DNA from 3 places in the Streptomyces hypolithicus genome. Region 1 is predicted to be linked to each of the others. Evidence: predicted binding sites of a transcription regulator. Region 1 holds the regulator's gene; each other region holds the start of a gene.
The links. Region 1 encodes HrcA, which represses chaperone genes, less so after heat shock. Its sites were predicted from a motif close to TTNGCACTCNGNNNNNCNGAGTGCNAA; they were not measured.
Positions count from the first base shown of each region.

Region 2: the regulator HrcA is predicted to act here: its motif matches at 5,364-5,390, upstream of groL (chaperonin GroEL).
Region 3: the regulator HrcA is predicted to act here: its motif matches at 2,641-2,667, upstream of groES (co-chaperone GroES).

Region 1 is NZ_CM128811.1:4,222,255-4,232,604, reverse strand. Features, by position in the region: gene ACU6WZ_RS19960 (PhoH family protein) at 1-718, opposite strand, end outside; gene ACU6WZ_RS19955 (carbohydrate kinase family protein) at 953-2,050, opposite strand; gene ACU6WZ_RS19950 (adenosine deaminase) at 2,330-3,319, opposite strand; gene ACU6WZ_RS19945 (ribonuclease Z) at 3,342-4,250, opposite strand; gene ACU6WZ_RS19940 (histidine triad nucleotide-binding protein) at 4,343-4,702, opposite strand; gene ACU6WZ_RS19935 (16S rRNA (uracil(1498)-N(3))-methyltransferase) at 4,989-5,732, opposite strand; gene ACU6WZ_RS19930 (nitronate monooxygenase) at 5,729-6,811, opposite strand; gene dnaJ (molecular chaperone DnaJ) at 6,977-8,110, opposite strand; gene hrcA (heat-inducible transcriptional repressor HrcA) at 8,111-9,127, opposite strand; gene ACU6WZ_RS19915 (MBL fold metallo-hydrolase) at 9,313-10,092, shown strand; gene ACU6WZ_RS19910 (DUF3097 domain-containing protein) at 10,161-10,350, shown strand, end outside.
Region 2 is NZ_CM128811.1:3,387,385-3,397,734, forward strand. Features, by position in the region: gene otsB (trehalose-phosphatase) at 1-17, shown strand, start outside; gene ACU6WZ_RS16095 (alpha,alpha-trehalose-phosphate synthase (UDP-forming)) at 204-1,610, opposite strand; gene ACU6WZ_RS16100 (glucosyl-3-phosphoglycerate synthase) at 1,747-2,697, opposite strand; SAM riboswitch class I at 2,853-2,980, shown strand; gene thrC (threonine synthase) at 2,998-4,302, shown strand; gene ACU6WZ_RS16110 (ubiquitin-like small modifier protein 1) at 4,299-4,574, shown strand; gene ACU6WZ_RS16115 (cold-shock protein) at 5,030-5,233, shown strand; gene groL (chaperonin GroEL) at 5,514-7,136, shown strand; gene ACU6WZ_RS16125 (Uma2 family endonuclease) at 7,241-7,822, opposite strand; partial or broken gene ACU6WZ_RS16130 (GNAT family N-acetyltransferase) at 8,017-8,337, shown strand; gene ACU6WZ_RS16135 (CsbD family protein) at 8,343-8,513, shown strand; gene ACU6WZ_RS16140 (VOC family protein) at 8,705-9,109, shown strand; gene ACU6WZ_RS16145 (YdeI/OmpD-associated family protein) at 9,096-9,686, shown strand; gene ACU6WZ_RS16150 (PTS transporter subunit EIIC) at 9,931-10,350, opposite strand, start outside.
Region 3 is NZ_CM128811.1:2,296,302-2,306,651, forward strand. Features, by position in the region: gene ACU6WZ_RS10560 (hydroxyacid dehydrogenase) at 1-328, shown strand, start outside; gene groL (chaperonin GroEL) at 467-2,092, opposite strand; gene groES (co-chaperone GroES) at 2,186-2,494, opposite strand; gene ACU6WZ_RS10575 (polysaccharide deacetylase family protein) at 2,714-3,634, opposite strand; gene ACU6WZ_RS10580 (polysaccharide deacetylase family protein) at 3,631-4,578, opposite strand; gene ACU6WZ_RS10585 (class I SAM-dependent methyltransferase) at 4,661-5,908, shown strand; gene ACU6WZ_RS10590 (cytochrome c oxidase assembly protein) at 5,850-6,710, opposite strand; gene ACU6WZ_RS10595 (DUF2243 domain-containing protein) at 6,707-7,285, opposite strand; gene ACU6WZ_RS10600 (hypothetical protein) at 7,564-7,839, opposite strand; gene tsaD (tRNA (adenosine(37)-N6)-threonylcarbamoyltransferase complex transferase subunit TsaD) at 7,836-8,945, opposite strand; gene rimI (ribosomal protein S18-alanine N-acetyltransferase) at 8,938-9,426, opposite strand; gene tsaB (tRNA (adenosine(37)-N6)-threonylcarbamoyltransferase complex dimerization subunit type 1 TsaB) at 9,444-10,097, opposite strand; gene ACU6WZ_RS10620 (hypothetical protein) at 10,234-10,350, shown strand, end outside.

The DNA.
Region 1 (10,350 bases):
CATTCAGGGTGCGGCCTCGCATGTAGGCGAGCGGGGCGACCTCGATCGTGCCGGCCGCCATCAGGCGGGGGATCGAGTCGGGGTCGAGCATGTCGTGCAGTGCGTCGTAGAGCGGGCGCAGGTACGGGTCGATCTTCTCGTAGAGCGTGCCGGGCAGGAAGCCGAGCCGCTCGCCGGCCTCGACAGCCGGCCTGGTCAGGATGATCCGGGTGACCTGCTTGGACTGCAGGGCCTGGACCGCCTTGGCCATGGCGAGGTACGTCTTGCCGGTGCCGGCGGGGCCGATGCCGAAGACGATGGTGTGCTTGTCGATGGCGTCGACGTACCGCTTCTGGTTGAGCGTCTTGGGGCGGATGGTGCGGCCGCGCGAGGAGAGGATGTTCTGCGTGAGCACTTCGGCCGGGGTCTCGTCCGGGCCGTCCCCGTTCTCGCCCGCCCTGAGCATGGCGATCGAGCGTTCCACTGCGTCCTCCGTCATCGGCTGTCCGGTGCGGAGCACCAGCATCATCTCGTCGAACAGGCGCTGGATCAGGGCGACATCCGCCGCGTCACCAACCGCGCTGACTTCATTGCCCCGGACATGGATGTCGACCGCCGGGAAGGCTTTCTCGATCACGCGCAGCAGGGAGTCGCTGGATCCGAGTACCGTCACCATGGGGTGCCTGGCGGGGACGGTGAACCGGGCGCTGGCCTGCGGGTGTGTGGGTGTCTGAGTCATGGGCCGGCACTGTGGCCTGCGCATACCTCCCGTTGCAGGGTTCTCGCTGCTCGACAACCTCTGGAAGACCAAGCGTACGTCGGCGCACTGACAAGGCCGAGGGCTTTTCGCACGGGCGCGCGGGTGCGGGTGGAGTGGGGCTGTGGTCGCGTCGCGGGTGGGTGTGCGCGGCTGGTGATCGCGCCGGTGGGTGGGCGCGGCTGGTGATCGCGCGGGTGGGCAGGACGGCGGATCTCAGGCCGGCCGGCGGAAGCCGATCGTCGGGACCGCCCTGCGCAGCGGCCACACGCGGTCCGCGGCCGGCAGCAGACCGTCCAGGAAGGCGTACCGGCGCAGCGCCTGCGGGTCCTGGCCTTCGACGGCCTGGACCTGCTGCCACCAGCCGGCGACCTCCGACCAGCCGGGCGCCGACAGTGATCCGCCGAACTCCTGCACCGACAGGGCGGCGGTCAGCCCGGCGAAGGCGAGCCGGTCGGCGAGTGGCCAGCCCGCGAGCGTACCGGTGACGAATCCGGCGACGAAGACGTCTCCGGCGCCGGTCGGGTCGAGGGCTTCGACGGCGATGGCGGGAACCTCGGCGGTCTCCCCCGTCGCCCCGTCCACGGCGTACGCACCCTCAGCGCCCAGCGTGACGACGGCGACCGGCACCTTCTCGGCCAGGGCTCGGGCGGCGGCGCGCGGGCAGTCGGTACGGGTGTAGCGCATCGCCTCCTCGGCGTTGGGCAGGAACGCCTCGCAGTGTTCCAGGTCGGCCAGGCCCGCCAGGTCCCAGCGGCCGGTCTCGTCCCAGCCGACGTCGGCGAAGACCTTGGCGCCGCGCCGGGCCGCCGAGGCGATCCACGCCTCCATCCGGCCCGGCGTCAGTGCGGCGATGGCGGCCCGAGCGCGGGGCGGGCAGTCGGGGAACGGGCCGGGCTCGGCGGGCGGTGGGGCCTCGTGTCCGTGGGAGATCATGGTGCGCTCGCCTTCGTACGCCATCGACACGGTGACCGGGGAGTGCCAGCCGGGCACTGTCCGTGACATGTTCAGGTCGATGCCTTCGCCGTCCGCGAGCGCGTCCCAGCAGTACTCGCCGTAGTGGTCGTCGCCGAAGGCGGCGGCCAGCGACGTGCGCAGGCCGAGGCGGGCCAGGGCGGTGGCCATGTTCGCGACGCCACCGGGGCTCGACCCCATGCCGCGCGCCCAGGACTCGGTGCCGCGCACGGGGGCGCTGTCGAGGCCGGTGAAGATGATGTCGAGGAAGACCGTGCCGGTGAGGAACACGTCGCAGCAGGGGCCACCGGGTGCGCGCAGGCCATCCAGCGGATCGAGGTGCGCGGCCCCATCGTGCACGGCCCCGTGGTGCGGGGCGCCGTGGTGCGGGGCGCCGTGGTGCGGGGCGCCGTGGTGCGGGGCGCCGTCGTCCGTGGCGCCGTCGTCCGTGGCCGCTGCGTGCTGTCTCACCGTGCTCACCCTGTGCTCCCGTGCCGTGGTGGGGATCAGAGGTGGTGCCACGCGCGCCGTCGCAGGGCGCCGCAGGGTGCCACCACCTCTCGGGCAAGTGTGCACGATGGGTGTTCGCCGGGGCTTGCGGCGATGCGACGGAGGTCTGCGGCCCTGCGGCCTGCCACCTCAGAAGACGTACGCGTCGACCTCGGCGAGGTAGGCCGCCCTGCGCTCCTCGTCGTGGTCGAGGAAGGCCGCCAGGAAGGAGTTGCGGGCGAGTTCGCGCAGCTGCTCCTGGTCCAGGCCGAGCGCTTCACGCACCGCGTGGAAGGTGTCGCCGACGTACCCGCCGAAGTAGGCGGGGTCGTCGGAGTTCACGGTGACCAGCATCCCGGCTGCCATCATCTGCGGCAGCGGATGCTCCTCCAGTACTTCGATGGCCCGCAGCCGTACGTTCGACAGCGGGCACAGCGTCAGCGGCACCCGCTCCCGCACCAGTCGCTCCACCAGCTCCGGGTCCTCCATGGCGCGCAGCCCGTGGTCGATACGCTCGACGCCGAGGATGTCCAGGGCCTCCCTGATGTACGCCGGCGGGCCCTCCTCCCCCGCGTGCGCTACCTTCCGCAGCCCCAGCGCCCCGGCCGCCTCGTACACCTCGCGGAACTTCGACGGCGGGTTGCCGACCTCGGCCGAGTCCAGGCCGACCGCCGTGATGCGGTGCAGGTACGGCTTGGCGGCGTCCAGGGTGGCCAGCGCCGACGCGGCGGACTGGTCGCGCAGGAAGCACATGATCAGCTGCGTGGAGATGCCGTGCCGCTCCTCGCTGCGGTCCAGCGCGCGGGCGAGTCCCTCGATCACCACCCCGATGTCCACCCCGCGCGCGGTGTGCGCCTGCGGGTCGAAGAAGATCTCCGCGTGGCGCACGCCCTGGGCGGCGGCGCGCGTCAGGTAGGCGTCCGCGAGCCGGTCGAAGTCGTCCTCGGTGCACAGGACCGGCATCAGCGCGCAGTACAGGTCGAGGAAGGACTGGAGGTCGTCGAAGAGATAGGCGTGGCGCAGCTCCTCGGTGGTGGAGTGGGGCAGCAGCACCGCGTTGCGGGCGGCGAGTTCGAAGGCCAGCTCGGGTTCGAGGGTGCCTTCGATGTGGAGGTGCAGTTCGGCCTTGGGGAGGTGCATGGGGGATCTTCTCGTTCAGGGCTCAATGGTGGCGCTTGGGCAGGGGGACGCGCAGCAGATCGGCGGCGACGGTCAGCTCGCCGTCGAACCCGGCAGCGCGCGCCTGGAGTTCGAAGGCCTCGGGGTCGCCGTAGCGCTGCGAGAAGTGGGTGAGGACGAGGTGGCGTACGCCCGCCTCGTGGGCCACCCGGCCGGCCTGTCCGGCGGTCAGGTGACCGTGGTCGGCGGCCAGTCGGTGGTCTCCGTCGAGGAAGGTCGACTCGATGACGAGCATGTCGCAGCTCTCGGCGAGCGCGTACACGCCGTCGCAGAGCCGGGTGTCCATGACGAACGCGAACCGCTGCCCGCGGCGCATCTCGCTGACCTGGTCGAGCGTGACCCCGCCGAGCCGGCCGTCGCGCTGGATGCGGCCGACGTCGGGGCCCTTGATGCCGTGCTCGGCGAGCAGCGCGGGCAGCATGCGTCGCCCGTCGGGCTCGGTGAGCCGGTAGCCGTACGACTCGACGGGGTGCGAGAGTCTGCGGGCGTCGAGGACGTACGAGGGCCCGGTGGCCAGCGGCCCGTCGGCGGCGACCGGCGCCTCGGTCAGCAGGACCGTCTCGCGGTAGGCGGTGGCGTACCGCAGGCGGTCGAAGAAGCGCTGACCGCTCGCCGGGTAGTGCGCGGTGACGGGGTGCGGGACCCGGTCCAGGTTGATGCGCTGGATCACGCCGGCCAGGCCGAGTGAGTGGTCGCCGTGGAAGTGGGTGACGCAGATCCGGTTGATGTCGTGCGCGGCCACCCCGGCGCGCAGCATCTGGCGCTGGGTCCCCTCGCCGGGGTCGAAGAGGATGCCCTCGCCGTCCCAGCGCAGCAGGTAGCCGTTGTGGTTGCGGTGCCGGGTGGGGACCTGACTCGCGGTGCCGAGGACCACCAGTTCTCGTACGGACACGTGCTCTGCCTTGTCTGCCGCGACTTGTCTGCTCGACCTGTCTGCCTCGACTTGCCTGATTCGGCTTGTCTGGTTCGGCTTGTCTGTTCGGCTTATCCGGGGGGCCAGGCGAGCCCGCGGCCGCCGAGGACGTGGGCGTGCGCGTGGAAGACGGTCTGGCCGGCTCCGGAGCCGGTGTTGAAGATCACGCGGTACCCGGTGCCGTCGATCTTCTCGTCGGTGGCGACGCGGCCCGCCTCGGCCAGCACGTCCGCGAGGATCTGCGGCTCGGCGGCGGCGAGCGAGGCGGCGTCCGGGTGGTGGACCTTGGGGATGACCAGGACGTGCGTCGGGGCCTGGGGGTGGATGTCGCGGAACGCGACGGTGGTGTCCGACTCACGGACGACGTCCGCCGGCACGTCTCCTGCGGCGATCTTGCAGAACAGGCAGTCCGCCTGAGGTTGTCCCGCCATGGTTCTGGTCTCCTGGGTTCAGGCTGATCTTGATCTGCCGATCAAGTATGGCCGCATGCTATCCGCCGTGCGTGCTGCGGCCCTTGGGCGCGGCCGCCGCAGGCGCAGGGTAACGGCCTGGTGCGCGATAGGGGGCGGATCAGCCCGCGGCGTCGGATGCGGTGCATCGCAAGGCGGCGGAGCGTCCTCATAGCGGAGCTATTAGGGCGTTTCGCCAACGCGGCGAGGTGCCGTAGCCGGCGTCGCGGGCCCGTCCCCTATCGCGCACCAGGCCGTAAGCGGGGCCTCAGGCCCAGCGGCCCGTGCGGCCCAGCAACAGGGCCGTCGCCGCCGTGCCGGCCGTGGACGTACGCAGGACGCTGCGCCCCAGCCGGTACGGTTTCGCGCCCGCGGCGGCGAACACCGCCAGCTCGTCCGGCGACACGCCCCCCTCAGGGCCGACGACCAGCACGAGGGAGCCCGCGGCCGGCAGGCCTGCGGTGGCGAGCGCCTCACTGCCCACCGTCGGGTCCTCGTGCAGGACGGCCGCGAAGTCCGCCGTGGCCAGAAGCGCCGCCACCTGTTTGGTCGTTGCCGCCTCCGCGACTTCGGGAAAGCGCAGTCGGCGCGACTGCTTGCCGGCCTCGCGCGCCGTGGCCCGCCACTTGGCGAGCGCCTTCGCGCCGCGCTCCCCGCGCCACTGCGTGATACAGCGCGACGCCTGCCACGGCACGATCACGTCGACGCCGGTCTCCGTCATCGTCTCTACGGCCAGTTCGCCTCGGTCGCCCTTGGGCAGCGCCTGTACGACGGTGATACGGGGCGCCGGCTGCGGCTCCGCCGTGACGTCCCGCACCTCGACGACGAGCCGGTCCTTGCCCTCGGCCGCGAGCACCACCGCGGCTGCGCCCGCCCCGAGGCCGTCCGTCAGGACGACGTCCTCACCCGCGTGCAGCCGCTTCACGGACACCGCGTGCCGGCCCTCGGGCCCTTCGAGTACGTACGGCCCCTTCGCCGGTACGGCGTCGACGACGAAGACCGGCGCCGTCACGCCGCACCGCCCGCGCCGCGCAGCGCCAGCGCGGAGCGGGCCGCGTCGGCCTCCGCGGCCAGGACCTCGACGAGCTGCCCGGCCGGCAACTCCCGCGCCAGCCGGTGCCCCTGCCCGGCCCACAGCGCCATGCCCTGCGCGTCGCCCGCCTTGGCCGCTGCCTTGCGCAGGCCGGAGGTGATGTGGTGCACCGCCGGATAGGCGGCGGGGGCGTACGGGCCGTGCTCGCGCATGAAGCGGTTGACGAGGCCGCGGGCGGGGCGGCCGGAGAACGCCCGGGTGAGTTCGGTGCGTACGAACAGCGGGTTGGTCATGGCCTGCTTGTGCAGGGCGTTCGCACCCGACTCGGGGCAGACCAGGAACGCCGTGCCGAGCTGTGCCATGTCCGCGCCGAGCGCGAGCACCGCGCTGATCTGCGTGCCGCGCATGATGCCGCCCGCGGCGACGATCGGCAGCTGCACGGTCTCGCGGATCAGCGTGACGAGGGAGAGCAGGCCGATGCCGGTGTGGTCGCTCTGCGGGTCGTCGCGGTGCGTGCCCTGGTGGCCGCCGGCCTCGATGCCCTGGACGCACACGGCGTCGGCGCCGGCCCACTGGGCGGCCTGGGCCTCTTCGGGGGTGGTGACCGTGACGACGGTGACGGTGCCGGCCTTGGCGAACGCGTCGAGGACGGGCCTGGCGGGGCAGCCGAACGTGAAGGAGACCACGGGGACGGGGTCGTCGATGAGGATCGCGAGCTTGGCTTCGTAGCCGTCGTCGGAGGAGTTGTCCGACTCGCCGAGCGGGGTGTCGTACCAGCCGGATTCGCCCGCCAGCTGATTGCGGTAGACGTCGATGGACGCGGGGTCGGCGTGAGCGGGCTGCGGCATGAAGAGGTTGACGCCGAACGCGTGGGCGGTGAGGCCCCGCAGCTGCTTGATCTCCTCGTACATGCCGTCGGCGGTCTTGTACCCGGCGGCGAGGAACCCGAGGCCGCCGGCCTCGGCGACGGCAGCGGCGAGCTGAGGACTGGAGGCGCCACCCGCCATGGGGGCCTGCACGATCGGATAACGGCAGAGATCGGTCAGTGCGGAGGACATGAACGCATAGTTTCATGCCCTCCGCGGTGCGCCGAATCCCACTCCCCCGGGGCTCCGCCCCGAACCCCGGTCCTCAAGCGCCGGACAGGCTGGTTTCCCGTCAGCGCCCGTTGGCTGCATCTCCCGGGGACAACCCCCGGACCCCGGGCCGGCGACTCGGCCGCGTCAGCGCCCGTTGAACGCGTCCTTCAAGCGGGAGAACAAGCCCTGCTGCCCGGGTTGGAACTGCCCAGTGGGCCGTTCCTCGCCGCGGAGCTTGGCGAGCTGGCGCAGGAGGTCCTCCTGCTGGGGGTCCATCTTCGACGGGGTCAGCACCTCGACGTGCACGATGAGGTCGCCGCGCCCGCCGCCGCGCAGGTGCGTGATGCCGCGCCCGTGCAGCGGGACCGACTGGCCGGACTGCGTACCGGGCCGGATGTCGATGTCCTCCATCCCGTCGAGCGTCTCCAGCGGGCACTTCGTGCCCATCGCGGCCGCCGTCATCGGGATGGTGACCGTGCAGTGCAGATCGTCGCCGCGCCGCTGGAACACCGCGTGCGGCGTCTCGTGGATCTCGACGTACAGGTCACCGGCGGGGCCACCGCCCGGGCCGACCTCGCCCTCGCCCGCGAGCTGGATGCGGGTGCCGTTGTCGACACCGGCCGGGATCTTGACCGTGAGCGTACGGCGCGAGCGCACCCGTCCGTCGCCCGCGCACTCCGGGCACGGCGTGGGTACGACCGTCCCGAAGCCCTGGCACTGGGGACAGGGCCGCGACGTCATGACCTGGCCCAGGAAGGACCGGGTGACCTGCGAGACCTCGCCACGGCCACGGCACATGTCGCAGGTCTGCGCCGAGGTGCCGGGGGCGGCACCCTCGCCGCTGCACGTCGTACACACGACGGCCGTGTCGACCTGGATCTCCTTGGTCGTACCGAAGGCCGCCTCGTTGAGGTCGATCTCCAGACGGATCATGGCGTCCTGGCCGCGGCGGGTGCGCGAGCGCGGGCCGCGCTGGGACGCCGTACCGAAGAAGGCGTCCATGATGTCCGAGAAGTTCCCGAAGCCGCCCTGGCCGAAGCCGCCGGCTCCGCCGCCCGCCTGCGAGAGCGGGTCGCCGCCGAGGTCGTAGACCTGCTTTTTCTGCGGGTCCGACAACACCTCGTACGCGGCGTTGATCTCCTTGAAGCGTTCCTGCGTCTTGGGATCGGGATTCACGTCCGGGTGGAGCTCACGCGCCAACCGTCGGAATGCCTTCTTGATCTCGTCCTGGGAAGCGTCGCGGCGCACGCCGAGTACGGCGTAGTAGTCCGTGGCCACTTACGACTCCGCCAGGATCTGTCCGACGTAACGTGCCACTGCGCGTACCGCTCCCATCGTTCCGGGGTAGTCCATGCGGGTCGGTCCGACCACGCCGAGTTTTGCGACTGCTTCGTCGCCCGAACCGTAGCCGACTGCGACGACGGACGTGGAGCTCAGCCCCTCATGGGCGTTCTCATGCCCGATTCGTACGGTCATGCCTGAGTCCGTGGCCTCACCGAGCAGCTTGAGGAGCACGACCTGCTCCTCCAGCGCCTCCAGCACGGGCCGGATGGTGAGGGGAAAATCATGCCCGAAGCGCGTCAGATTGGCGGTGCCGCCGATCATCAGCCGCTCCTCGGTCTCCTCGACCAGGGTCTCCAGGAGGGAGGCCAGGACCGTCGTGACGGTCCCCCGGTCCTCCGCCTCGAAGGAATCGGGGAGGTCCTGCACCAACTGCGGTACGTCCGCGAAGCGGCGCCCCACGACCCGGCTGTTGAGCCGGGCGCGCAGGTCCGCCAGGGACGTCTCGCCGAAGGGGGCCGGGCAGTCGATCATGCGCTGTTCGACCCGTCCGGTGTCCGTGATGAGCACGAGCATCAGGCGGGCGGGCGCCAGCGACAGCAGCTCCACGTGCCGCACCGTCGACCGGGTCAGCGACGGGTACTGCACGACGGCGACCTGCCGGGTCAGCTGCGCGAGCAGCCGCACCGTACGGGCCACGACGTCGTCGAGGTCGACCGCCTTGTCCATGAAGTTCTGGATGGCGCGGCGCTCGGGCGACGACAGGGGCTTGACGCCGGCGAGCTTGTCGACGAACAGGCGGTAGCCCTTGTCCGTCGGAATGCGCCCGGCGCTGGTGTGGGGCTGCGCGATGAAGCCCTCGTCCTCCAGGACGGCCATGTCGTTGCGGACGGTGGCCGGGGAGACGCCGAGCTTGTGGCGCTCGGTGAGCGCCTTGGAGCCCACCGGCTCCTCGGTGCCCACGTAGTCCTGGACGATGGCGCGCAGCACCTCGAGTCTGCGTTCGCTGAGCATCGCGCACACCTCCAGCTGTCGGTCGTCGGCTTCTGCCTGGCACTCGCTGCGGGGGAGTGCCAGCAGTCTCCCGAGTCAGTGTACGGCGGTGGGGTGCACCCCTAGCAAGGGGCGGCAGGTCACGGTGTCGCACGAAGGACCTGTTCAGCGGGCGCGGGGGTGGGGGGCGGGACTAGCGTCGGAGTATGGACGTGCGGTGGGAAGAGGCAGGCTGGGAGCGGCTCGCGGCGGGTGTCGGGCGGCGGCGCATGCCGCTCTGGGACGCCACGGTCGGCCTGGTGGCGGGGGGCGAAGGGGCCGGCGGCGGGGCGCTGCTGATCGATACCGGGGCGACGCTGCGCGAGGGCGCGGAGCTGCGCGGGCAGGTGCAGCGCCTACTGGCGGACCTGAGCCCACCGAGTCCTCATGGGGCCGGGCGAAGAGTGACGCATATCGCTCTCACGCACCCCCATTTCGATCATGTCCTGGGGACGGCGGTGTTCGCGGGCACGCAGGTGTACGGGGCGGTGGGCGTCGGCGAGCTGCTGCGGCGGGACCGGGACGCCCTGCGTGACGACGCGGTCCGGCACGGGGTGGACGCCGGGGCGGCGGCGGAGGCGGCGGATCTGCTGGTGGCGCCGCACCACGCGGTGTGCGGCGAGTGGACGCTGGACCTGGGTGGCGGCCGACAGGTGCTGCTGGCGAACGTCGGACCGGGGCACAGCGGACACGACCTGGCGGTACTGGTACCCGGCCTGGCGCCGGGCGACCCCGAGGTGGTCTTCTGCGGCGACCTGGTCGAGGAGTCGGGGCCGCCCCAGGCCGGCCCGGACGCCCACCCGTCGCACTGGCCGGCGGCCCTGGACCGGCTGCTGGAACTGGGCGGCGAGAACGCGGCGTACGTGCCGGGGCACGGGGCGGTGGTGAACGCGGCCTACGTCCGCGCGCAGCGGGACGCGCTGGCGGCGCGTGCGGGGGTGGCGTGACGGGGTGGTGCGACGGGGTGGCGTGACGCGCTGTTTGGCGGGGTGTGCGACGGGCCACAATGGCCCTCATGCGCAGCCGACAGTACGGGCCGGACCTCACTCCCCCGTGGAAGAAGACCGCACCCGCTCCCGAAGTCCCCGCCGAGGCCGATCTTGTCGTGGAGGAGGTCACCACCGGGTTCTGCGGGGCGGTGATCCGCTGCGAGAAGACGGCGCAGGGCCCGGTCGTGACCCTGGAGGATCGTTTCGGCAAGCACC
Region 2 (10,350 bases), 830 kb from region 1:
GCGCCGGACGGGCCTGACCGCCGCCGCAGGCGGCGATATCCAGCCCGTCCGGCGTTTGAGGGCAACGCCCGAAGGGCGGCCGGGGGTCCGGGGTGGCGCCCCGCGCGCCGGAGCCGCACGATCCCACAGCGGGAAGCAGCGGGAAGCAGCGGGAAGCAGCGGGAAGCGGCGGGAAGGGGAACACCCCCCAGCAGGGCCCGCCCCTACGCCTCGCGCAGCGCGTCCAACTGCTCCAGGAACCACGCCGCCGGCGGCAGCGCCGTCGCCGCCGCAGCCAGCCGCTTCGTGCGCTCCGCCCGCTCCCCCCGCTCCATCACGAGCCCCGCGTGCAACGCCGCCGCCGTGGCCGTCACGTCGTACGGGTTCACCACGAGCGCGTCGGCGCCCAGCTCCTCGTACGCCCCCGCCTCGCGCGACAGCACCAGCGCGCACCCCTCGTCGGAGACGACCGGTACCTCCTTCGCCACGAGGTTCATGCCGTCCCGGATGGGATTGACCAGCGCCACGTCCGCCATCCGATACGCCGCCAGCGACCGCGCGAAGTCGTCGTCCACCTCCAGCAGCACCGGCTGCCAGCCGTCCGTCCCGTACTCCGCGTTGATCTCCTGGGCGAGGCGCCGTACCGACTCCGTGTAGTCGCGGTACACCGCCAGATCCTGCCGCGACGGATACGCGAACGCGATGTGCACGACCCGCCCGACCCACTCGGGCCGCTCCGCGAGCAACTGCCGGTACGCGAGCAGCCCGCGCACGATGTTCTTGGACAGCTCCGTCCTGTCCACCCGCACGATCGTCTTCCGGTCCGCCCCGACGCGCTCCCGCAGCCGCCCCAGCCACTCCTCCACGTCCGCCCGGTGCGCCCGCTCCCGCAGGAAGTCCGCGTCGGCGCCGAGCCCGTGCACCCCCACCGCCGTCCCGTCCAGGGCGTCCGCGCCCAGCACATCTGTCGCGCACGCCTCGAACGCGTCCGCCCAGCGCCGGGTCAGGAACGCCACCCGGTCCGCGCCGAGCAGCCCGCGCAGCAGCTGCCGGGCGATGTCGTTTGGCAGCAGCCGGAAGTAGTCGACGGGCGCCCACGGCGTGTGCGAGAAGTGCCCGATCCGCAGGTCGGGGCGGAGCTCGCGCAGCATGCCGGGCACCAGGCACAGGTGGTAGTCCTGCACCAGCACCGCCGCCCCCGGCGCCGCCTCCGCCGCCAGGGCCTGCGCGAAGGCGCGGTTGTACGACTCGTACGCCGCCCACTGGCGCCGGAACTCCGTGCCGAAGGCGGGCTCCAGCGGCGTCTGGTAGAGCAGGTGGTGGACGAACCAAAGCACGGAGTTCGCGATGCCGTTGTACGCGTCGGCGTGCGTGGCCGCGTCGATGTCCAGCATCCGTACGCCCGGCTCACCCACCCCGCGCCGTACCGCCTCCCGGTCGCCCTCCCCCAGCGCGGAGCACACCCACAGCGAATCGGCGTCCTGCCCGATCGCCGACAGGCCGGAGACCAGCCCGCCCCCGCCGCGCTTGGCGTCGAGCGACCCGTCCTTCCCGAGCGTGTACGAGACGGGGCCGCGATTGGAAGCGACGAGAACCTGGGCAGCAACCTGTGCAGCATGCGCGGAGACCATGTGCCGAAACCTAGCCCGTCGCCCCGCCCCCCAAACGTGCGTACGGTCACGCCCGCCTGTCCCGTACGCCCGCCCGGCTGTCCCGCCCGCCCGCCCGTCCCGCCCGCCCGCCCGTCCCGCCCGCCTGTCCCGTCCGTCACGCCGCCCGGCGCGCCGCGTACTCCGCGATCTCCCGCATCGGCGGCCGCTCCTCCGTGTCCACCGCGTGCGTGCGCGGTACGAACCCGTGCTCGCCCCGTTCGAACTGGGTGAGCGCGGGCCGCACCAAGTGCCCACGCGAAAGCCGCAGTTGGGCGGTCCGGTAGATCGCCGCGGCCATCCGGCCCAGCGCCTGCCCGTCCTGGTGACGGTGCCTGCGTTCCCCGACGTCGACCTGCGCCAGCGCCTCCAGCCCCACGGTGTGCAGCGCGTCGACGAGCAGCCCCAGCTCCACCCCGTACCCCACCGGGAACGGCAGCCGCTCCAGCAGCGAGCGCCGTACCGCGTACTCGCCGCCCAGCGGCTGCACGAACCCGGCGAGCTGCGGCCAGTGCAGGTTCAGCAGCGGGCGGGCCACCAGCTCCGTCACCCGGCCCCCCTGGCCGGCCGACGCGCCGAGCGGCCGGTCGTACATCGCCTTCACGAACTGCACATCCGGATCGGTCAGCAGCGGCCCGACGATCCCGGACACGAACGACGACGAGAAGTCCTTCAGGTCCGCGTCGATGAAGCACACGATGTCACCGCTGGTGACCAGCAGCGACCGCCACAGCACCTCGCCCTTGCCGGTCACGGTCGGCACCCGCGGCAGGATCGCGTCGCGGTGCACGACCCGCGCCCCGGCCGCCGCCGCCACCCGCGCCGTGCGGTCCGTGGAGCCGGAGTCGACGACCACCAGTTCGTCGACGAGCGGCAGCGGTCCGCCGGCCATCAGGTCGCGGCGTATCGCGGTGACGATCTCGCCGACCGTCGCCTCCTCGTCCAGGGCGGGCAGCACGACACTGACGGTGGCGCCGCGCCCGGCCTTGGCCGCGATCAGCCGGTCCGGCGTGCGGTCGGCCGCCGACCAGGACCGCAGGTCCAGCCAGCGCTCCACCTCTTCCAGCACGCGCTTGCCCCTCTCAAGGTGATCCATCTCGCGGTGCGGACGACTGTCTCAACCGCCCATGCCTTCCGTTACAGTCTTGAACAACGCGGAGGGCGCCCGCATGTCGGGGTCGCCGCGCGAAACAAATGCATCGGGTCTGTCGTCCGGTGCCATAGCGCTCATCCAGAGGGACAGAGGGAACGGCCCGTTGAAGTCCCGGCAACCATTCCGCCGACCGCGAGGTAACGGTGGGGACGGTGCCAATTCCGTCTCACGGCGAAATGCGTCGTGGGGAAGATGAGGAGAAAGGGCCTCGCCATCATGGCTGTGCAGACTGTCGCAACCGACGCCAACGCCAATGCCACGCATTCCCTGCCCGTAGACCTGGGCCCCGCCACCGCGCTTTCCTGCCGCGAGTGCGGCGAACGTTTCGAACTCGGCCCGATCTTCGCGTGTTCTTCCTGTTTCGGCCCGCTCGAAGTCGCCTACGACCTCCCCCTCGGAGACGCGGAGGCGCTGCGCAAGCAGATCGAGGCCGGTCCCGACAACATCTGGCGGTACGCGCCCCTGCTGCCCGTCCCCGCCGACGTGGCGTCCAAGCCCAGCCTGAACCCCGGCTTCACCAAGCTCGTCAAGGCCGACAACCTGGCCCGCGAGCTGGGCGTAACCGGCGGCCTGTACGTCAAGGACGACTCCGGCAACCCGACGCACTCCTTCAAGGACCGTGTCGTCGCGATCGCCGTCGAGGCCGCCCGCGCCTTCGGATTCACCACCCTCTCCTGCTCCTCCACCGGCAACTTGGCCGGCGCGGTCGGCGCCGCCGCCGCGCGGGCCGGCTTCCGCTCCTGCGTGTTCATCCCGCACGACCTGGAGCAGGGCAAGGTCATCATGGCCGCGGTGTACGGCGGCGAGCTCGTCGGCATCGAGGGCAACTACGACGACGTGAACCGCTTCTGCTCCGAGCTCATCGGCGACCCGCTCGGCGAGGGCTGGGGCTTCGTCAACGTCAACCTGCGCCCGTACTACGGCGAGGGCTCCAAGACCCTCGCCTACGAGATCTGCGAGCAGCTCGGCTGGCAGCTGCCGGACCAGCTGGTCATCCCGATCGCCTCCGGCTCGCAGCTCACGAAGATCGACAAGGGGCTCAAGGAGCTCATCGCGCTGGGCCTCGTCGAGGATAAGCCGTACAAGATCTTCGGCGCCCAGGCCGAAGGCTGCTCCCCGGTGTCGACGGCCTTCAAGGCCGGGCACGACGTCGTGCGCCCGCAGAAGCCGAACACCATCGCCAAGTCGCTCGCGATCGGCAACCCGGCCGACGGCCCGTACGTCCTGGACATCGCCCGGCGCACCGGCGGCGCGGTCGAGGACGTCAACGACGAGCAGGTCGTGGACGCGATCAAGCTGCTGGCCGAGACCGAGGGCATCTTCGCGGAGACCGCGGGCGGTGTGACCGTCGGCGTGACGAAGAAGCTGATCGACGCCGGTCTCCTCGACCCGTCCCTCACCACCGTCGTGCTGAACACGGGCGACGGCCTGAAGACCCTTGAGGCGGTGGCCCCGACCACGGGCCAGTCCGCCGTCATCCGCCCCAACCTGGACTCTTTCCGAGAGGCTGGACTCGCATGAGTGTCAATGTTCGTATCCCGACGATCCTCCGTACGTACACGGGCGGCAAGGCCGAGGTCGCGGCCGAGGGCAAGACCCTCGCCGACGTCATCGCCGATCTGGAGAACAACCACACGGGCATCGCGGCCCGCGTCCTGGACGACCAGGGCAAGCTGCGCCGCTTCGTGAACGTGTACGTCAACGACGACGACGTGCGCTTCGAGCAGGGCCTGGAGACCGCCACGCCGGACGGCGCGGGCGTCTCGATCATCCCGGCCGTCGCCGGCGGCTGACCCCGCCCCGGCCGACGCGCCAGCCACCGCCGAACGACGCACAGCAACGCCGATTGCCCTCTCCGTGACACAGGCGGAGGGGGCAATTCTGCATGGTTGAGCGCGGTAGAGTCGGGGAAGGCCCTCCCGCTGCTTGTGCCCGGCGCATATGAGAATGCGGTCCCGCGCGACAAGAAACAGCCAAATCACCAGAGTCAATTGCCGCTATTGCGCGCCTTGTCCGACCCGACTTGCCCCGGACTCCGCCACATTCTCCCCCTTCGGGTGTTCAGCCCTGCCCAGATTTCTCGTCCGATTGACCTGTTGCAGAGGGCAGTTGGGCAGATACATTCAGCGGCGGTCGACGCGTTCCGGCGCACACCCCCTCCTGCTGGAGGGCTGGTTGGGGTGTAGAGGTCTGACCCGGGTCCGCGAAGTGCGGGCCTGTGCAAGGGCCAGTAATAGGGGAGTTAGGCATGGCTCAGGGCACCGTCAAGTGGTTCAACGCGGAGAAGGGGTACGGCTTCATCGCGGTCGACGGTGGTGCGGATGTTTTCGTCCACTACAGCGCGATCCAGATGGACGGGTACCGCACCCTTGAAGAAGGTCAGCGAGTCGAATTTGAGATCTCGCAGGGCCAGAAGGGTCCGCAGGCGGACATGGTCAAGCTCGCCGTCTGATCTCGGCGCGATCGGCCACCGACGCACTCACGCATGAAGGGCTCGTACCTCTCGGGGTACGGGCCCTTCACGCGTGTGGTCTTCGCTGGGGACGCTTGCACTCGAAGGGGTCGAGTGCTAATCATTGGCATTAGCACTCTCCCAGTGAGAGTGACAGAAGGACTGGGTAGGCGAGGCCCGCAGGCCGGGTGGGGCAAGGAACCACACGGCGTCGCAGGCCGTCCGTCGCGGGCGCCCTCCGGTCCTCGCATTCCACCCCAGTCCGGGAGGACCACTTCACATGGCCAAGATCATCGCGTTCGACGAGGAGGCACGGCGCGGTCTCGAGCGCGGGATGAACCAGCTCGCCGACGCCGTCAAGGTCACCCTCGGCCCCAAGGGCCGTAACGTCGTCCTCGAGAAGAAGTGGGGCGCCCCCACGATCACCAACGATGGTGTTTCCATCGCCAAGGAGATCGAGCTCGAGGACCCGTACGAGAAGATCGGCGCCGAGCTGGTCAAGGAAGTCGCGAAGAAGACCGACGACGTTGCCGGTGACGGCACGACGACCGCGACTGTCCTCGCCCAGGCCCTGGTCCGTGAGGGCCTGCGCAACGTCGCCGCCGGCGCCAACCCGATGGCCCTCAAGCGCGGCATCGAGAAGGCCGTCGAGGCCGTCTCCGCCGCTCTCCTTGAGCAGGCCAAGGACGTGGAGACCAAGGAGCAGATCGCTTCGACCGCCTCCATCTCCGCCGCCGACACGCAGATCGGCGAGCTCATCGCCGAGGCGATGGACAAGGTCGGCAAGGAAGGCGTCATCACCGTCGAGGAGTCGCAGACCTTCGGTCTTGAGCTTGAGCTCACCGAGGGCATGCGCTTCGACAAGGGCTACATCTCGGCGTACTTCGCCACCGACATGGAGCGCATGGAGTCGTCGCTCGACGACCCGTACATCCTGATCGTCAACTCCAAGATCTCCAACGTGAAGGACCTCCTTCCGCTGCTGGAGAAGGTCATGCAGTCGGGCAAGCCGCTGCTGATCATCGCGGAGGACGTCGAGGGCGAGGCGCTGTCCACGCTCGTCGTCAACAAGATCCGTGGCACCTTCAAGTCCGTCGCCGTCAAGGCCCCGGGCTTCGGTGACCGCCGCAAGGCCATGCTCGGCGACATCGCCATCCTCACCGGTGGCACCGTCATCTCCGAGGAGGTCGGCCTCAAGCTGGAGAACGCGGGTCTCGACCTGCTGGGCCGCGCACGCAAGGTCGTCATCACCAAGGACGAGACGACGATCGTCGACGGCGCCGGTGACAGCGACCAGGTCCAGGGTCGCGTCAACCAGATCCGTGCCGAGATCGAGAACTCCGACTCGGACTACGACCGCGAGAAGCTCCAGGAGCGCCTGGCGAAGCTGGCCGGCGGCGTGGCCGTCATCAAGGCCGGTGCCGCCACTGAGGTCGAGCTCAAGGAGCGCAAGCACCGCATCGAGGACGCGGTGCGCAACGCGAAGGCTGCCGTCGAGGAGGGCATCGTCGCCGGTGGTGGCGTTGCGCTGCTGCAGGCCACGGCCGTCTTCGAGAAGCTGGACCTGACGGGCGACGAGGCGACCGGCGCCAACGCCGTGAAGCTCGCGCTGGAGGCCCCGCTCAAGCAGATCGCCGTCAACGGTGGTCTTGAGGGTGGCGTCGTCGTCGAGAAGGTGCGCAACCTTCCCATCGGTCACGGCCTGAACGCCGCGACCGGCGAGTACGTCGACATGATCGCCGAGGGCATCCTCGACCCGGCGAAGGTCACGCGCTCCGCGCTGCAGAACGCCGCGTCGATCGCCGCGCTGTTCCTCACCACGGAGGCCGTCATCGCCGACAAGCCCGAGAAGGCCGGTGCCCCCGCGGGCGGCGGCATGCCGGGCGGCGACATGGACTTCTGAGCCACGGCTCAGTAGCTCCACAGCTTCACCGCTTCACCGCTGTACACGCCAGAGGGCGGCACGTCTCTTTCCGCACGGAAGGAGGGGTGCCGCCCTCCGGCGTTTCAGTGGGCGTAGTCCTTGAGCTTCCCGGTCTCCAGGGTGATGCCCACCGGATCGGGGAGCTTGACCGACTCGCCGTACGCATACGAGAGGCGCTGCTGGTAGGTCCCGCGCTCCGGCTCGCTGTACACGGTGAGTGTGTCGGCGTCGCGGTCGATGAGGAGGTAGACGGGGATGCTCGCCGCCGCGTAGCCGTCGCGCTTCTCGATACGGTCGCGGCGATCGGTGTCGGAGTCTTGGGAGGTGACCTCGACGGCCATCAGTACGCCGTCAGGGCGCGCCCACTCGCCCTCCTGATCGACGAAGTGGTCGAGCGGTGCCAGAGCACCGTCCGCACGTGCGCGGCCCTTGCGGTAGGTCTCCACCTCCAGACCCTGTTCCGGGTACAACGCCAGCTCTGGGCGGTGCTGCATGCACTGTCGAAGCAGCCACATCACGATGGCTCCGTGAAGCTGATCCGGCACGGGCTTGACCTCTAGCTTTCCCTTGATGAATTCGAGCTTCACGGTCTCGGGGGCATTGCGGGCGATCTGTTCGAATTCATCAATGGTCATCTGGGCGTGGTCGGTGCTGCTGGGGGTCATGGCGTCGCCTCCTCCCCTACATCGTGCCCCGCCTCTGGCACGGACGGGCTGAACGGTCATGCGTGGTTCCTCTCGGGTTGAGGTGCGGCGGCGGCGCGGCGACCGGGGTGACCGTCGGCCACTCGAGGCAGTTGTCGCCGTCGCCGTCGGCGTCGCTTTACGTGGAGCGACGATCACGCGTACTGCTCACGGGGGGTGCGGTCGCCGAGATCTCGTGGGTGGTGGGCACCCCGTGGCAGGGGCGGGGCATCGCCACCGAAGCGGCGCGGTGGCTCGTGGCCTGGCTCAGCGAGCGGGGCGTGGGGACCGTAGTGGCCCACATCCACCCCGAGCACCGGGCATCCGCGGCCGTCGCCACTGCCTGCGGGCTGAGGCCGACCGGTGACTGGCACGACGGAGAGATCCGGTGCGGCGCTTCTCCGCAAACGCAGGTCGGATGGATTGGCGCTGTTTGGACAGGGGGTGTGGCGGTCACACGTAGGGTGTCCACTTTTCCGACCACCGGCAGGACGTGAGCGTTGTGAGTGACGAAAAGGGCAAGGCGAAGGTCGAGCAGGCCAAGGGCAAGGTGAAGGAAACCACCGGCCGGACCGTCGGCAACGACTCCATGGAAGCCGAGGGCCGGACCGAGCAGGCCAAGGGCGACGCGCGCCAGGCGAAGGAAAAGATGAAGGACATCTTCAAGCACTGACACAGCGCTGATACCCCCGCGCGATGTCGTATCGGGCCCGGCAGTGACTTCTGCCGGGCCCGACGCCGTGCGCCGGGCGTCCTCGGCCTCCTCGGGCGCCGCTCGACTTGCCGGGCTCCGGGGGCGCTCTTACGTTGCTGTTGGCAGTACGAACAGGAGCTGAGGAGCCGAAAGCCCGAGGAGCGGATGCCATGCCTGAGAAGCCGCCCGCGCTGTTCGCCTATCTGAGCTACCGGGACGCGCCCGCCGCGATCGAGTGGCTTTCAGCACTGGGCTTCGAGACGGTCACGCGCCAGGACGGCGACGAAGGCCTGGTGGCCCACGCGGAGCTGCGCCTCGGGGACGTGGTGGTCATGCTGGCCAGCCAGGACGAGGAGTACTCGACCGCCGTGCTCAAGGAGCGGTCCGTGGGGCATGGGCTGTACATCCGGGTCGATGCCGTGGGCGGGTTCTACGACCGGGCCATCGCGGCCGGCGGCACCGGCGTGTTCCCGCCCGAATCCACCGCGTGGGGGTCGCGCCGGGCGCGGGTGCTCGATCCGGAGGGCTACGAGTGGAGCTTCGGCCGTTACGAGCCCGGCCATGCCTGGTCCTGACACCGAGCAGGTCTATGTCAAGGACCGCCCCGCGTGGCGCCAGTGGCTCATGACGAACGCCGCGGCCTCGGGCAGCATCTGGCTCGTCTTCGACAAGGGCCTCGCGCGCACGCTCACGTACGAAGAGATCGTGGAAGAGGCGCTCTGCTTCGGCTGGATCGACAGCGTGCAGCGCAGCCTCGATGACCACCGGTCGATGCTGTACATGGCGCCCCGGAAGCCGGCCAGCGCCTGGTCGCGCCTGAACAAGGAGCGTGTCGAACGGCTCGAAGCGGCGGGACTGATGCAGCCGGGTGGCCTCGCGGCGGTGGAGATCGCCAAGGTGAGCGGCCGGTGGACGGCCCTGGACCAGGTCGAGCAGCTCACCGAACCGGACGACCTGGCGAAGGCGCTGGACGCGGACGGCATGGCGCGAGCGCAGTGGGACGGCTTTCCGCGCTCGGTCAGGCGCGCCATCCTGGAGTGGATCGGCAACGCGGAGAAGCCGCAGACACGGGCCGCGCGTATCGCCGAGACGGTGACGGAGGCGGCGGGGGGCCGGCGGGCGCACCAGTGGCGGCGGCCGAAGGAAGATTAAGGGGCCGCGGGCGGGGCCAGTTCGGTGCGTGCGTCACCCGATCGTGGGACGGTGAGGAGAGCGAGGCAACGCCGCAGATCTGCCGATCTGCGGTTGTCCTGCCCAGCCGTGCGAGCTCACCACAACGGCATCGCGGCGAAGGTGCAGCGCGGGTTGTACAAGAACCTGCCCGAGGAGCTGGAGGTCTACCAGACGCTCGGTGTTGCCGGGCCGGCACGGCTGCTCGTGCCGTCGGGTGGCTGTGTCAGAGCGCCGCGGGTTCTTTTTGCGGATTGCCCGGGGTGGGGGCGCCGGGGGCGGTGGTGTGGGTCGGGGGTGAGAGCGTTTCGGCGGCGGGGTCGGTGTTGAGGTCGGTGAGCATCTGCTTGCTGAAGCCGAAGAAGTAGGTGGCGAGGAAGCCCGCGACGTAACCGATGAGCAGGCCTGCCGCGTAGATCGCGATGGTCGTGCCGAGGCCCTTGTTGCCGTCGACCAGGGGGAACAGCGCCCAGCCGGACGGGCCGATGGCCGTGGAGCCGACCGAGTCGCCGAGCTGGTTGAGCAGGCCGACGAAGCCGCCGCCGAACGCGCCACCGACGCACGCGGTGATGAACGGGCGGCCCAGCGGGAGCGAGACGCCGTAGATGAGGGGCTCGCCCACGCCCAGGAAACCGGCGGGGAGTGC
Region 3 (10,350 bases), 1.9 Mb from region 1:
CGGCGCCCGCCAGCTGGCCGCGATGCCTGCCGGGGCGACCCTGGTCAACACCGCCCGGGGCTCCCTCGTCGACGAGAGCGCGCTGCTGCCGGAGCTCGTCTCCGGCCGCCTGAACGCCGTACTCGATGTGACGGACCCCGAGATCCCGCCCCTGGACTCGCCGCTGTACGAGCTGCCGAACGTCCTCCTGACGCCGCACATCGCGGGCTCCCTCGGCGACGAGCTGCACCGCATGGCGGATCAGTGCCTGGACGAGCTGGAGCGGTACGCCGCAGGGCTGCCCTTCGCGGATCCGGTCCATCCGACGGCCCTGCACCACTCGGCCTGAGCACACGAGCGCGCGAGCCCACGAGAGCACGAGAGCACGAGAGCACGTGAGCACGAGCGCGCACAGGGCCGCTGAAACGCCGATGCCCGGCACCCCCGAGGGGGCGCCGGGCATCGTACGTACTGACGTGACGAAGCGTCAGTGGGAGTGGCCGTGGCCGCCGTGACCGGCGGCCGCCTCGTCATCGGCCGGCTTCTCGACGACCAGGGTCTCGGTCGTGAGCAGCAGCGACGCGATGGACGCGGCGTTCTCCAGCGCGGAGCGGGTGACCTTGACCGGGTCCAGGACGCCGGCCTTGACCAGGTCGCCGTACTCGCCCGTCGCGGCGTTGAAGCCGTGACCCTTGTCGAGCTCGCTCACCTTGGCGGTGATGACGTAGCCCTCCAGGCCGGCGTTCTCGGCGATCCAGCGCAGCGGCTCGACGACGGCGCGGCGCACGACCGCGACACCCGTGGCCTCGTCGCCGGTCTTGCCGAGGTTGCCCTCAAGGACCTTGGCGGCGTGCACCAGAGCGGAGCCACCACCGGAGACGATGCCCTCCTCGACCGCGGCGCGGGTCGCGGAGATAGCGTCCTCCAGACGGTGCTTCTTCTCCTTCAGCTCCACCTCGGTGGCGGCGCCGACCTTGATCACGCACACGCCGCCAGCCAGCTTCGCGAGGCGCTCCTGGAGCTTCTCGCGGTCCCAGTCGGAGTCCGTGGACTCGATCTCGGCCTTGATCTGGTTGACGCGGCCGACGACCTCGGCGGAGTCGCCGCCGCCGTCGACGATGGTGGTGTCGTCCTTGGTGACGGTCACGCGGCGGGCGGAGCCCAGCACGTCAAGACCGGCCTGGTCGAGCTTGAGGCCGACCTCCTCGGCGATGACGGTCGCACCCGTGAGGGTGGCGATGTCGCCGAGCATGGCCTTGCGGCGGTCACCGAAGCCGGGGGCCTTGACGGCCACCGCGTTGAACGTGCCACGGATCTTGTTGACGACCAGGGTCGACAGGGCCTCGCCCTCGACGTCCTCGGCGATGATCAGCAGCGGCTTGGAGCCACCCGCCTGGATGACCTTCTCCAGGAGGGGGAGCATGTCCTGGATCGAGCCGATCTTGCCCTGGTGGATCAGGATGTACGGGTCGTCGAGGACGGCCTCCATACGCTCCTGGTCGGTCACCATGTACGGCGACAGGTAGCCCTTGTCGAAGGCCATGCCCTCGGTGAATTCCAGCTCCAGGCCGAAGGTGTTGGACTCCTCGACGGTGATGACACCGTCCTTGCCGACCTTGTCCATCGCCTCGGCGATGAGCTCGCCGACCTGCGGGTCCTGGGCGGAGAGCCCGGCCACGGCGGCGATGTCGGACTTGTCTTCGATCGGGCGGGCCGTCGCGAGGAGCTCCTCGGAGACAGCCTTGACCGCGGCGTCGATGCCCTTCTTCAGGGCGGCCGGGGAGGCGCCCGCGGCGACGTTGCGCAGACCCTCGCGGACCAGCGCCTGGGCCAGCACGGTGGCGGTGGTGGTGCCGTCACCCGCGATGTCGTTGGTCTTGGTCGCCACCTCCTTCACCAGCTGCGCGCCCAGGTTCTCGTACGGGTCGTCGAGCTCGACCTCACGCGCGATCGTGACGCCGTCGTTGGTGATGGTGGGGGCACCGAACTTCTTGTCGATGACGACGTTGCGGCCCTTGGGGCCGATCGTCACCTTGACCGTGTCGGCAAGCTTGTTGACGCCGCGCTCGAGGGCGCGACGGGCGTCCTCGTCGAACTTCAGAATCTTCGCCATGGAGCTTCTCTGTCCTCTCAAACGAAATGCGCCCCGGGCCGCCCGGCAATCGCAGGGGGCCAGGGGCGCAGATCAATACAAACTTCGGGCGAACTACTTCTCGATGATCGCGAGCACGTCGCGAGCCGAGAGGACGAGGTACTCCTCGCCGCTGTACTTCACCTCGGTGCCGCCGTACTTGCTGTAGAGCACGACATTGCCGACGGATACGTCGAGCGGCAGGCGCTCACCGTTCTCGAAGCGGCCCGGGCCCACGGCCAGGACGACGCCCTCCTGGGGCTTCTCCTTGGCGGTGTCCGGAATGACCAGGCCAGAGGCCGTGGTCTGCTCGGCGTCGAGCGGCTGGACCACAATGCGGTCCTCGAGCGGCTTGATGGCAACCTTGGAGCTGGTGGTCGTCACGGTCCGGTCTCCCCCTTCGGAGATCTCACGGGGTTAACTGATGTTGGGGTGGCGCCAGGTGGATCCGTCGTCGCGGGAGCCGGACCTGCCAGTCGCACTGTTGGCACTCACCAGTGGAGAGTGCCAACGCCGACACTATGACGCGGTTAGCACTCGGTCAAGCGGAGTGCCAATTCTGCGCGGCCGAACGGGTGGCGTACGGCCAAGACGTTCGGCACCTCAGAGGTAGTCGTCCAGCCGCGCGACCGCGAAGCCCTGCTCCTGGACGCGGCGCAGCAGGCGCGACGTCATCTCGGTGATCGTCTCCCCCGCCGGCTCCCGGGGTCCGCGAAAGTGCGCCCGCACGATGTCGCCGGGGCGCAGCCGGTCGCCCTCGACGTACCGCAGGCCGTCGATCCGCATCGTGGCGCCCCACAGCACCACCGCGTCGGCCTCGCAGTCCCCCGCGGCCCGCAGCGTCTGGTTGTCGTACGCACCGTACGGCGGCCGGAAGAGCCGGGGCCGGGCGCCGAAGCGGGCCTCCAGGCGGTCCTGCTGGCCGCAGATCTGGGCGCGCTGGCCGGCGTAAGGGAGGCTGGGCAGGTAGGCGTGGCTGACGGTGTGGTTCTGCACCGCGCTGCGGCCGCCGGCGGCCCGGCGCAGCCGGTCGAAGTGGTCGTAGCCGGGCGAGGCGAGGCTGTCGGTGAGGAACATGCTGATCGGCAGCTTCAGTTCGTCGACCATGCGCACGAAGGCGGGGTCGCGCTCGGCCCCGTCGTCGAAGGTGAGGAAGACGACCTTGTCGCGGGTCGGTACGCGGTCCACGACGAGACCCCGCGCGGGTTTACGTACGGGAGGCGCCGGCGCCGGAAGGGGCGGCGCGGCCAGGCCCCAGCGCGCGTACGCCCCGGCGGGGGCGGGGGCCGGTGCGGGGGCCGTCACACCGGGGGCGGGGGCCGTCACACGGGGAGCGCCGGGCACTGCGGGCGCGCCGGGAGCGCCGGGCACTGCGGGCGCGCTCGGGAGGCCGCCCGCCGGGGCCACACTGCGTACCGCCTTGCGCCCCAGCCGCTCGATCGGTTCCACGGACTGCGCGCACCCGGTCAGCCCCACCGCGCCGGCCGCCAGCAGCCCGGCCAGCAGCCGGTGCGCACGCCTCACAGATAGTCCTCCAGCTTGGCCACGGCGTACCCCTTGCCGGTGATCGTCTTCATGACCCGCCGGATCATGTCCGGCATGGATCCCGTCCAGTCCCCGCGCCCGCGGAAATGGGTGAGGATGATGTCGCCGGGATGCAGGTCGCGGTCCCACTCCCGCCACTCCATGCGGTCCGGGAACGCCTCGGACGCCCACAGTGGCACGGCCGTCACACCGCACGACTGGGCGGCGCGCAGGGTGTCGGCGTTGTAGTTGCCGTACGGCGGCCGGAAGAGCCGGGGGCGTTTGCCGTACCGCTTCTCGATGATGTCCTGCATGCCGCAGATCTCGCGCTTCTGCCGGGTGTAGGAAAGGCCGGGCATGTAGCGGTGGTTGAGGGTGTGGTTGTGCAGCGCGACGCCGCGCGCCTGCATGCTCTCGAAGTAGGCGTAGTTGTCGCGGACCACGTAGTCGCTGAGGAACGCGCTGTAGGGGATGCCCAGCTCGGTCATCATCCGCAGCAGCGCCGGGTCCTTCTCCGCGCCGTCGTCCATCGTCAGGAAGACGACCCGTTCCTTGACGGGCACGGTGGTGAAGACCGGCGGCAGCCCGGGGCCGGCCTCGAAGCCCTTGCGGGTGGTGATCTTCGGCTTCACCTTCGGCGGCGCGGGCGCGACGAGCGGTGTCTGCACCAGCCCCCACCGCTTGGCGGCGGCGACGCGCGCGGTCTGTGCGCTCCGGAGCCGCTCCGCGTACACCGCCAGGGAACGGGCCGGACCGGCCTGGTACTCCTGCGGCTGGCCGGGGGCGGGCGCGGGCGGGGCGGCCTGCCCGTCGCGCCCCGGCGGGCCGGTGCCCTCGGCGGCGCAGCCGGACCCGATCGCGGCGGCGAGAAGCACGGCCAGCACCACACGTACAGGCCGCCCCCTCCCCCGAATCATTTCTTCCTTTTGTCGTACTAGTTGCATGGCGCTGGATCCTGTCAGCGCCCGGCGCCTGCGCCGGGCAGACACCGCGACCGTGCGCTCCCGGTCCCTCGCCTGGCCCACAATTGACCGGGTGAACGGTCTAGACGCCCCTGACGCCCCCGACGCTGACGCCCCCGACGCCCCGGCATCCCCCGACGCCCTGGCGTCCTTCGCCGCCCTGCGCACCGACGACGGCCTCGCCCTGCTGACCGCGCTCCGCGACCACGACCCCGCCGACGAGCTGGCCACCGCGACCCGGCTGCGCCGTGACCATCCGGCGGCCCTGGTCTCGGCGGCGCTCGGGCAGGCCAGGCTGCGGCAGCGGGCGGTGGCGAAGTTCGGCGCCGAGGACGCGTACCGGATGTTCTTCACGCCCCACGGCGTCGAGCAGGCCACCCGGACCTCGGTGGCGGCGTACCGCGGCGAGCGCTTCGCGGCGCTGGGCGTACGGAGTGTGGCCGACCTGTGCTGCGGCATCGGGGGCGACGCGATCGCGCTGGCCCGCGCCGGGATCTCCGTCCTGGCCGTCGACCGCGACCCGCTCACCGCGGAGACGGCCCGCGCGAACGCCGCCGCGCTCGGCCTGTCCGCTCTGATCGAGGTCCGGTGCGCCGACGTCTCGGACGTCGACACGTCCCCCTACGACGCGGTGTTCGTCGACCCGGCCCGGCGCGGCGGCCGGGGCCGGATCTTCGACCCGGAGGCGTACTCGCCGCCGCTGTCCTGGGCGATCGAGGCCGCCCGTACGTCCGCTCACGCCGCCCTCAAGATCGCGCCTGGCGTCCCGCACGAGGCGGTCCCCGACGACGCGGAGGCCGAGTGGATCTCGGACGGCGGCGACGTGAAGGAGGCGGTGCTGTGGTTCGGTACGACGCCCGGTGCCGTCCGCGCCACCCTGCTGCCCGGCCCGCACACCGTCCTCGGCACCGGCCTGCCGGATCCGGAGCCCGGCCCGGTGGGCCGCTACCTCTACGAGCCGGACGGCGCCGTCATCCGCTCGCACCTGGTGGCCGAAGTGGCGCAGCAGGTGGGCGGGCGGCTGATCGACGAGACGATCGCGTACGTCACGGCGGACGAGCTGCGCCCGACGCCGTACGCGACTGCGTACGAGATCAGCGACGTCCTGCCGTTCAGCCTCAAGCGGCTGAAGGCGCTGCTGCGCGAGCGGGGGGTCGGGGTCCTGACGGTGAAGAAGCGGGGGTCGGCGGTGGAGCCGGAGGAGCTGCGCCGCCGCATGAAGCTCTCCGGCCGGGCGTCGGCGACGGTCTTCCTCACCCGTGTCGCGGGCGCCCCGACGATGCTGCTGGGACAGCCGGCGCGGCAGCCGTAGCGGCGGGCCGGCGCGGCCCGCGGGCCGCGGCGGCGGGGCGCCAGGTGGCGACCAGGGCGACGGCGAGCAGGAGTTCGGCGATGTCACCGCCGTAGTACATGATCTCCGCGCCGCCCTGGACCTCGGCCACGGGTGCCGTTACGTCGATGAGGAATCCGCCGTACATGAGCTGCGAGATCGTGGCGTGCGCGGCGATCGCGACACCGAGGACGACCAGCCGGGGCACCACACCCGGCCGGGCCGGCGCGGGGTCGGGCCCGGCGACGGCCCAGGCGAACAGACAGCCCGAGAGCAGGAAGTGCGCGTGCAGCGGCCAGTGCGCACCCGGCTGGGCGGCCAGGGCGTCGTAGAGCGGCGTGAGGTAGAGGACGCCGAGGCTGCCGACGCTCAGCGCCAGCGCGGTGACGGGATGGGCGAGCGGGCGCAGCGGCCGGCTCCGCAGGGCGCGCGAGAACCTTCGGGCGCGGCGGGCGGGAAGGGTGCGCAGCAGGAGGGTGACCGGCGCGCCGAGCACCAGGGCGAGCGGCGCGTACATGCCGATCAGCAAGTGCTGGAGCATGTGCCCGCGGAAGTCGCCGTGCGCGTACGGGGCCACGGGCGGCAGCAGCGCGAGGGCGAGGAGAGCGATCCCGGCCAGGAAGAAGCCCGTACGCCACCAGCTCCAGCCGGCCCGGGGGTTGCGGCGACGCGCACGGGCGGCGAGCAGCAGGTAACAGGCGCCCGTCACGGCGAGTGCGGCCGCGGGCAGCAGGACACCGACGGGGGTGCCGTCGTCGGGGTGGTGCTCCGGGTGCTCCGTCATGCGCCGCGCGGGGCGGGTCGCCGGGAGGTGTCACCCTGGGGGTCGAAGGGGCGTCCGCCCCGCTGGAGCAGCAGGCCGACGGCGACGAGTGCGGCGCCGAGCAGGAGGAAGCCCAGGTCCCACCAGAGCTGCTGCGGTCCCGCGTAGACGTGGTGAATGCCCATGATGTGGTGGTCCAGGACCCCCTCGACCAGGTTGAACAGCCCCCAGCCGACCAGGATCCAGCCCCACAGCACCCGCGAGGTCCACACCCGGCGCCTGTGGTGGGTCACGCGGGAGTAGAGGATGCCGAGGCCCGCCAGGACGGCCAGCCAGCAGACCGTGTGGAACACGCCGTCCCAGACCGTGTTCATCTCCAGCCCGGAGACGGTGTCGGCCGGGTAGTACTTCACCCCGATCCGGTCGTGATCGGTACTGGTCAGCATGTGGTGCCACTGGAGCAGCTGGTGCAGGGCGATGCCGTCGGCGAAACCGCCGAGGCCCACCCCCAGCACGATCCCGGGCAGCCGCAGACCGCGCGGGCGCTCGCCCACGTCGGGCCCCGCGTGGGCTCCGCTCGTACCGACGGGGGTCATCTCGTCCTCCAGGCCTCGTCACTGCGGCACACGGGTCGATGCCGTGCAGTGCGGTCTTCCCGGGCCCGGTCCCGCCTACTCGGGGCGGTGGTCGGAAATGCCGTCAATTGGCCGATTCGGTACGGGTGTGGCGGGGCGTGGCGCCCGAGCACGATGTCCTGCCAGAGCACACCGGTGAAGGCCACGAACTTGCCCCCGGCGAGGGTGACGTGATGCCCTGTCGTCTCCACGAGGCCCGTGTTGCCCATCGGCCGAAAGCCATGCGCCCGCAGGGTTCCCTAGGAACCGCCGGGGCCGACCTCGACCGACTCGAAGCGCCAGCGGTGGACCGCCCGCGCGATCAGGTGCTCCTCGGGTTCCGGCAGCTCCGGCAGGTCCGCGTCGTACGCCGCCTCCCACCACGTCAGTACGAGCACCCGGTCCTGCGGCGCCCGGAAGATCTCCCGCCGCACCGGTTCGGCCGCCAGCACCCCGGCCTGCGCCCGCGCCCACTCCAGCAGCTCGGCGCCCCACCCGTCGGCGGCGCGGGCCTCCCACATCAGTGCGACGGTCATGAGTAGAGGTTGTCCTTACTGGTCTCGTGCACATGATCGTGATCGTGATCGTGATCGTGCGAGTGCCCCGGCACATGAGGTTCCGTCACCGGCAGCGAGGAGTCCGCCGACAGGTCCCAGTCCGACGCCGCCCGCCCGCGCGCCACCATCTCCGCGCCGAGCGCCGCCACCATCGCCCCGTTGTCCGTGCACAGCCCCGGGCGCGGCACGCGCAGCTGGATGCCGGCCCGCTCGCACCGCTCCTGCGCGAGCGCCCGCAGCCGCGAGTTGGCGGCGACGCCGCCGCCGATCATCAGGTGGTCGACGCCCTCGTCCTTGCACGCCCGCACGGCCTTGCGCGTCAGCACGTCCACGACGGCCTCCTGGAACGAAGCCGCGACATCGCGCACCGGCACCTCCTCGCCCGCGCTGCGCCTGGCCTCGATCCAGCGCGCCACCGACGTCTTGAGCCCGGAGAAGGAGAAGTCGTACGCCGCGTCGCGCGGCCCGGTCAGGCCGCGCGGGAACGCGATCGCCTTCGGGTCGCCCTCCTTCGCGAGCCGGTCGATGACGGGACCGCCGGGGAAACCCAGGTTCAACACCCGGGCGATCTTGTCGAAGGCCTCGCCCGCGGCGTCGTCGATGGTCGCGCCCATCGGCCGTACGTCGCTGGTGATGTCGGGGGCGAGCAGCAGCGACGAGTGCCCGCCGCTGACCAGCAGGGCCATGGTGGGTTCGGGCAGCGGCCCGTGCTCCAGCTGGTCGACGCAGATGTGCGAGGCCAGGTGGTTCACGCCGTACAGCGGCTTGCCGAGCGCGTACGCATACGCCTTCGCCGCCGACACACCCACCAGCAGCGCCCCGGCGAGCCCAGGGCCGGCCGTCACGGCGATGCCGTCCAGGTCCGAGGCGGCGACCCCGGCCTCCTTCAGCGCGCGCTCGATCGTCGGAACCATCGCCTCCAGGTGCGCCCGTGAGGCGACCTCAGGGACGACGCCGCCGAAGCGGGCGTGCTCGTCGACGCTGGAGGCGATCGAGTCGGCGAGCAGCGTCGTACCGCGCACGATGCCGACGCCCGTCTCGTCGCAGGAGGTCTCGATGCCGAGGACGAGCGGTTCGTCAGCCATGGTGAATCTCGGTTTCTGGTACGGGTGTGCCGGGGTTTTCCGGGTCGGTCGTCAGTCGCATCACGAGCGCGTCGATGTTGCCGGGCTGGTAGTAGCCGCGCCGGAAGCCGATCGGCTCGAAGCCGAAGCGTTCGTACAGCTTCTGCGCGCGCGTGTTGTCGACCCGCACTTCGAGCAGCACCTCGGCGCACTCGAACGCCGTCGCGTGCGCCAGCAGGTCGGTGAGCAGCCGCGCCCCGAGCCCGGTGCCCCACTGCGGCTGCTCGACAGCGATGGTCTGTACGTCGCCGAGCCCGGCCACCGCGGCCAGTCCGGCGTACCCGACGAGCCTGCCGTCCTCCTCGGCCACCACATAGCGGCGGGTCGCCCCCGGTCCGCGCGCGTGGGCGAGCTCCGACCAGAACATGCCGGGCGACCAGGCGTCGTCGGGGAACAGCTGCCGCTCCAGCGTCAGCACCGCGTCGATGTCCCACCAGCGCATCTCGCGCAGCACGGCGGTCACTTCGGGGTGACCACCTTGTAGTTCTTCGGCACCTGCGCGTCGGGCCTGCGCAGATACAGCGGCAGCGGGGCCAGGAAGGACTCCCCCGCCGCGAGCTTCTCGGCGGCCAGCGCCGCCAGCGCGCCCGCCGACTGGTGCTCGGGGGCGCGGGCGTCCGGGAAGGCGCCGGGGTAGAGCAGCGCGCCTGCGCCGACCACGGGAAGCCCGGCCAGCTGCCCGGCCACCTCGTCGGGCCGGTCGACCGCGGGCTCCGAGACCCGGGTGCGGGCGTCGTCGTACCGCGCCCAGTAGACCTCCTTGCGGCGCGCGTCGGTGGCCACGGCGAACGGGCCGGTCAGCCCGGAGGCGTACGCGAGACCGTCCAGCGTGCACAGCCCGTGTACCGGCACCCCCAGGACGAGACCGAAGGTCTCCGCCGTCGCGAGACCGACGCGCAGTCCGGTGTACGGGCCCGGGCCGACGCCCACGACGACACCGGTCACGGCGTCGAGTTTCAGGCCGGCCCCGGTCAGGAGCCGGTCGACGGCGGGCAGCAGCAGCTCCCCGTGCCGGCGCGCGTCGACCTCACCGGCCTCGGCGACGACGCGCTGACCGTCGTGGAGGGCGACGGTGACGGCGGGGGTGGCGGTATCAACGGCGAGCAGGAGCACGCAAACAGCCTACGGCCCGCGCGGGACGAGCATGGCGCCCCGCCCCCGCTGCTACCGTCGCCACGAATGCGACAGAACCGCACAATCCGCGCACGCAAAGGGGTGGAGCAGGGTGGCAAGGAGAAGCTCGACAATCGTGGCCGGGCTCACCGCCGGGGCGCTGGCGGCGATCGGCCTCCTCGCCCACCAGGCGGCGTCGAACGCCCCCTCCCCCGCGCAGCTCGCCCGGCCAGGTACGTACCCCTCCACCCAG